Regions from separate parts of the Litoribacterium kuwaitense genome, predicted to be linked through region 1. Evidence: predicted binding sites of a transcription regulator. Region 1 holds the regulator's gene; the other holds the start of a gene.
The links. Region 1 encodes NrdR, which represses ribonucleotide reductase genes. Its sites were predicted from a motif close to AACACNATATATNGTGTT; they were not measured.

Region 1 (3,429 bases):
ACTTTTTAGCATGACATAGTAGAGAAGAACATTGACGACGCCTGGGGTGAGCTTCTGCTGAAACATCACTTCCTCCACCATCCGCAAATCTGCCTCGGAGGGCTTTGCTCCGCCAGACCAATCACATAGGAGCTGATAAGGGGAAGATTGCTCCAATGCTTGAATGAGCCGATCTTCTTCGTTTTTGGGTACTTGCTCGACAAATTCCTGCTGCGGGGCAGGCTGGATGCGATGAATAAAGTGTGGAAGCGTCTCGCCTGTTTCAAATTGATACCATTCTCTTGCCTGTTTACGGAGCAGCTCAATATCAATCTCATCGTATTGCGTTAACGCACTCATCACAACTTTTTTCATTTCTGTCGCGTGAATACCGTAAGCTAGAGCTAGCTTATAGACGGCTGCTTTCACATCAGGTGTCACTGCTTCTTTCGGAATCATCAATTCAGATAAACCGGATAAAAACAACTGAAAGTCAAAAACATCGTCACTAATTTCAGGGCCTGTCGAATGATTCGACTGCTCATAGGTTTTACCTTCAGTCAACGGCGGTGTCTCTACAGACTTTAATTCCGAGAATTGAACACTTTTAAACACGTCATTAAACGGACGAGTAACGGTTTCATACGCTTCCAATGACAGATCAGGAATTTCAAACAATTGTTTCACCTGATTGTAAGCCGTTTTTCCAATACGTTGATACAGAAAAATATTAAGAAGCCCGTCCGAAAAAAACTCAGCGGGCATGAGAGGCGCTTGAAGCTGATAGACGAAGTGTTGTTGAGTGGAAGTTTTTTACGCATCGTCTTCAAAAGCCCAATCCCTTCAAGCGATCGTCTAGCTTCAAACAGTTGTGACATATTCACGTGAAGCATATTCATTAGAAAATGATGCGTATGAATCGCTTGCCTCCCTGGGCATCGTAGATACTCCGAGAGAAGCGTCTGATAGAAACTAATTGCCGAAGCGCCAACGAGCGGTTGATAGAGAAGGTGAAGAGCCGCATGCGCCTCTCCTTGCAGAGTGCCATGGGCCATAATCTGATACGAATCGACTGGGAGCACTTCCTTCCAATGCTCGGTCACGGCCATCACCTATCCTTACTTATGTTCTTTCGGATCGTCGACGGTTTGCTCCTGTTTAATTAAATCCTTTAGCTCATCAAGAAATGTATTTACATCTTTAAACTGTCGATACACGGACGCAAAGCGAACGTATGCGACTTCATCAACTTTGGCAAGGTGATCCATAACCAGTTCACCAATCTCCTCGGAAGTGACCTCAGAAACGCCTGGGCTTCGTAGCTCCTTTTCAATTTCACGAGACACGTTCTCAAGCACCTGCATTGAAACAGGTCGTTTTTCAACGGCTTTTACTAAACCCCTAACCATCTTTTCACGGCTAAACTCTTCACGGGTGCCTTCTTTTTTTATGACGAGCAAAGGCATCGCTTCTACCTTTTCAAAGGTCGTGAAGCGATAATTACATTCTTCACATTCTCGCCGACGACGAATCGAATGTCCTTCGTCAGCTTGTCTGGAATCCAGAACTCTAGAACTGTTCTTTCCACAGTTCGGACACTTCATAACACTCCCTCCCAAAAGTGGTCACGTTAGTTTTATGTATCATTACTTTAAAGCAATCTGCCACATTTGAAAAGGGTATGTCGTTACCAAATTAACCGTTACTTAATCCTGTTCCTATGAATGTGAGCGTTTTGTCTAGTTGATCGTATAGGCGAGTGATCTTTTTGTGGGATGAGCCAAAATCAAACGGCAACACTGTTGAAGATGTCACAGAGAAATCGACAGCCGTCTTATATGGACGAACCTCAATGATTGTGACAACAACGAATGCTTTTTTACCTCCCCGAATGGTCGCCCCAATTTCTCCCCGTTCCTTTTGAATAGAAGTAACTTCATACTGCTTCTCTTTTTTAAACATTGCAGCGACAGCATCGACCGTTTGCGATTTATTCGCCTTATAATACCTTGTTTGCAACTTTTCATCCCAGTGCTTCTCTCTAGACTCTGAGTGAGAGTTAAAATATTTATCGAAAAATTGTCTAAAATTCATCTTTACCCCTCCGTCCATTCATTCAATCCTACGATCACTGTTCTGCCCGCTCTCTTTATCAAAGTTTAACATGATATGTTTATTTACAAACAAAAAAAGAGGCGATGATTCACCTCTTCTAGTGTACCTTATTCATATAGTTTATGACAACGCTTTTGCATTGCTTTCCTTCACTTGAATAGGTCCTGTGCCCCTAGGAATTTCAATGGTTTCATTGGTTGATGCTTCCAGTTCTTGAGCAATATAATGAGCAGCTACATTAGGATCAATTTGATCACCGCACGTATATACATCGATGCTCGCATAACCGTGCTCAGGAAAGCTGTGAATGGTTAGGTGTGATTCCGAAATAATAACGACCCCGCTGACACCCTGTGGTGCGAACTTATGAAAGGCAACTTCCCTTACCTCAGCACCAGCTTGCAACGCCGCTTCAACAAAAGTTTCTTCAATGTATTTCATATCATTCAATTTATCTACATGACAACCCCAAAGCTCTGCGATGACGTGACGACCAAATGTTTCCATAGTCACTTCCCCCTTATTCATAAAACTTTCATTGCCCTTGAATGTTCTTTTGCACTACCATGGGGGAAAGTTAGTCCAAAGAGGTCCTAACCCTTTTAGCAGCTTCATCCAATTGCTTTGATGTTTGAGATGATGTAATCCTAAATATTATTTTACTCACTGCTCCGTATTTTACAACAGTTACAGCAATAAAAAACAGCAAGACAAAGCAATTTTTTCATCGCTACCTAAAGCAGCAAGAAACCGAAAAGGCTATACGTTGATACTTCGGCAGTCTATGCTAAACATTTCGAATGGTTTAGCCACATTCTTTCTGTATCACCGTAATTTGTTGTCTATGACTGTGAAGCTTCTTGTCTTCATAAGTGCCAGCCTGTTCTATTTTATGCGCTATAACACGATCTTGGCAAGCTTTTTTTGCTTATATAAAAACCACTTTTTTACATATGACTTATTCATTTAGAAAAACGCTTTTATAGATAACGATTGCTAAAGGATATGCGAAAATCGCTCAATTCACGATGGTTTATGGAGGTGGTGACCTAAGCTTTATTAGATGAGAAAAAAATGAATGAGGAAGGCATTATTGCGCGAGGTATGTAATGAATGATATTTATGAGAAAAACACGTGAAGATGATCTATGAAGGGATTTAAGTATTCGAAGCGTTGTTATATCGATAAAAATGCGTTTAGAATGATTGTTGAAGCAGAGCATAACTGATTCACCTAATAAACCCTCTAAATTCACTATAGTAGTAAAGCGATTATTGTGGAGAGTAGGGCAACTCAAACTGTGCTCTGTTGCCCTTTTACTTATGATGCTTACC
Region 2 (3,429 bases), on a different contig from region 1:
AGCCAACAGGAACAGTCTACGCAAGCTCATAAAGCTAAATAGTCAATGACACAAAATGATATAAGAAAAATTCAGGAGCAAAAATGAACGCTAAAAACCTGTAGGAAATGATCATTGTGTTTGAACTAAATCATTTCTGCTGTGCGCAGGAGATCACTTTTAGCTGATAAATTAAGTGAAATCATTGATGATCGTAATGTTAAGGTAGTCAAAGAAATCATAGTGATGAGGATCTTTTGCAGGTTATTTTTCATAAGATTTGATGGCGTACACTCAGTTTCCAGAAATAAACTCGTTTAAATTTAATGCGATATGGAGAAAACTTGAATGAATCATCATGGCGTATTATAATAAGAATGTAAAGTTTGTGAAAAAGTGAGCAAACAAATTGTGGGGGTGCTTTTTATGAGAGCAGCAGTTGTAAATTCTACGAAAGACAAACTTGTTGAAGTAAAAGACGTGACGTTGCGCCCGTTAAATACTGGTGAGGCTCTTGTTGATATTGAGTTTTGTGGTGTCTGCCATACCGATCTCCATGTTGCCCAAGGCGATTTTGGCGAAGTGCCTGGACGTGTGCTTGGTCATGAAGGCGTAGGCATTGTAAAAGAAATTGCTGATGATGTCACTAGCTTGAAAGTTGGCGATCGCGTCAGTGTGGCGTGGTTTTTTGAAGGATGCGGGGCATGCGAATATTGTGTGACCGGTCGCGAAACGTTCTGTCGTGATGTGAAAAATGCTGGTTACAGCGTCGATGGTGCGATGGCGGAGCAATGTATCGTCGCAGCTGATTATGCCGTCAAGGTACCAGATGCCTTGGATCCACAGCAAGCAACAAGTATTACATGTGCGGGTGTGACTACTTATAAGGCGATTAAAGTCTCCAATGTCCGACCTGGTGAATGGATCGTTATTTTTGGGGCTGGTGGTCTTGGGAACTTAGCGATCCAATATGCTAAACAAGTATTTAATGCTAAAGTCATTGCTGTTGATATTAACGACGATAAATTACAGCTGGCAAAAGAAGTTGGCGCAGATGTGACTTATAACGCGAAAAAAGTCGCAAACGTCGATGAAGCCATTCAAAAAGACTTCGGTGGCGCGCATGCTGCTGTTGTGACGGCTGTATCAAAAGCGGCTTTTAACCAAGCTGTGAATGCCGTTCGTCCGACATCTAAAGTGGTTAATGTCGGTTTGCCACCTGAAAAGATGGACTTGGACATCATTAAAAGTGTCCTCGATGGAATTGAAGTCATCGGGTCCCTCGTTGGAACGCGAAAAGATTTAGAAGAAGCGTTTATGTTTGGTGCGGAAGGGAAAGTCGTTCCAGTCGTTCAACCGCGAAAACTAGAAGAAATCAATGATATCTTTCACGAAATGGAAGAAGGGACGATTCAAGGCAGAATGGTCATTGATATGAAAATGAAATAAGGTCTTGTCACAAGCGAAGGCGTTGTCGAGGAACAATTCCTTCGTTTTTTTATCGTTTCCATCTGCATACGTTTAACTATGTAAGAAAATAGTGCGCTGTCACCACTTTTTTGATGAGCAAAATATTGCTTTTGAAGTTCAATCTCTCTTTAACATTTACATCATCATAGAAAAAATGAGTGATTTAAACAAACTGTCACAAAATATACATGTGAAATTGGCCAATTTCTATATAGGATATAACTATATGTAGTTGTTTGGTGGATTTGTTATACTATATATAGGATTTTATATTTGAGTTAGACCATAATAACAGTTTGGTTAGAGAGGGAGTAAATCATGGCACCAAAGAACGATTTTTATGTCAGTGAAACAGATGAATTAATGACCATCTTTGATGAAATTGTCTCAAATTCAAACCAAGACCTCATGCAGGAAAATGCAAATGTCGATGGGCGCTCTCCGTGTGGACAAATGAACAAATTTGCGAGTGAAAGTGCCAAATTATATGCAAAAAAACATTTACTCAGTAACGAAGCGAACGAGGCAATGAAGGAAAACTACATTCACATACATGACCTTGATTATATGCCGACGGGAACGACGACATGTTGTCAAATCCCTTTAGGAAAGCTGTTGGAACAAGGTTTTAATACAGGGCATGGTCACATGCGTCCTCCACAAACGATCATGAGTGCGCTAGCTTTAGCGGCGATTGCTTTTCAAAGTAATCAAAATCAACAGCATGGCGGGCAAAGCTTCCAAGCGTTTGATTACGACTTAGCGCCATATGTCAAAAAAACCTTTCAAAAAAGGCTACATAAGCTTCAAGGGTACAACCTTCAGCTTTCGCAGGACGAATTGGAGAATCTAGCATGGGAAGACACGAATACGGAGTGTTATCAAGCTTGTGAAGCTTTTATTCATAATTTAAACAGCCTGCATTCTCGAAGTGGCGGTCAAGTTCCGTTTACGTCGATTAATTACGGGACAGATACGAGCACTGAAGGGAGAATGATCGTAAGAAATTTGTTATTGGCTACACAAGCCGGTTTAGGAAATGGTGAAACGCCAATTTTTCCGATTCAGATATTCAAAATGAAAAAAGGTGTTAACTTTTTTCAAGAAGATCCGAATCACGATTTATACCAATTGGCATTAAAAACGACTGCCAAGCGTCTGTTTCCGAATTTTAGCTTTATCGACGCGCCTTTTAATTTAGCCTATTATAAAAAAGACAACCCCGACTCAGAAGTGGCCTATATGGGATGCCGCACGCGTATTATGGCAAATCGACACGGTGAAGAAAATAGTGTAGGACGAGGGAATTTGTCTTTTACAAGTATTAATTTAGTTAAAATCGCTTTAACATCGGCAACGATTGCAGCGTTTATGCACAAATTGGACAGCTACACCGATGTCGTCATTCGCCAATTGTATGATCGGTATGTATTTCAGGCGCAAAAACTTGTGAAAAACTTCACATTTTTGCATGCTGAAGGTGTTTGGAAAGGAAGTACTGAACTACAGGCGAATGACCATTTGGAAAACGTTTTAAAGCAAGGAAGTTTAAGTGTAGGATTTATCGGACTTGCCGAATGCTTAGTTGCACTAACAGGTAAGCACCATGGTGAGTCAGATGAAGCACAAAGTTTGGGTGAGGAGATTGTCGCCTTTTTAAGGGAAAAATGTGATCAAGCGTCTGAGCAGTATGATTTAAATTATTCTTTAATCGCCACACCAGCCGAAGGATTAAGCGGAAGATTTACGAAGCAGGATCAGGCTGATTTTGGCGAAGTGAAAGGTGTAACCGATCGAGCGTACTATACAAATTCTTTCCACATCCCTGTGTATTATCCAATCTGCGCAATAGAGAAGATCAAAAAAGAAGCAGTCTATCATTCTTACACGAATGCAGGGCATATTACGTATATTGAGGTGGATGGAGATGTCAGTAAAAACATTCAAGCGTTAGATACGCTCATAAAAGCAATGGCAGAA

Region 2: a site for NrdR is predicted at 1,699-1,716, ahead of G4V62_RS05740 (anaerobic ribonucleoside triphosphate reductase). Genes of this name have one in related genera too.

The regions. Positions count from the first base shown of each region.
Region 1 covers NZ_JAALFC010000012.1:34,442-37,870, forward strand. Annotated here, with positions in the region: gene G4V62_RS08590 (replication initiation and membrane attachment family protein) at 1-744, opposite strand, end outside; gene G4V62_RS08595 (replication initiation and membrane attachment family protein) at 663-1,082, opposite strand; gene nrdR (transcriptional regulator NrdR) at 1,098-1,583, opposite strand; gene G4V62_RS08605 (cytosolic protein) at 1,675-2,073, opposite strand; gene speD (adenosylmethionine decarboxylase) at 2,215-2,601, opposite strand.
Region 2 covers NZ_JAALFC010000006.1:23,915-27,343, forward strand. Annotated here, with positions in the region: gene adhP (alcohol dehydrogenase AdhP) at 406-1,428, shown strand; gene G4V62_RS05740 (anaerobic ribonucleoside triphosphate reductase) at 1,768-3,429, shown strand, end outside.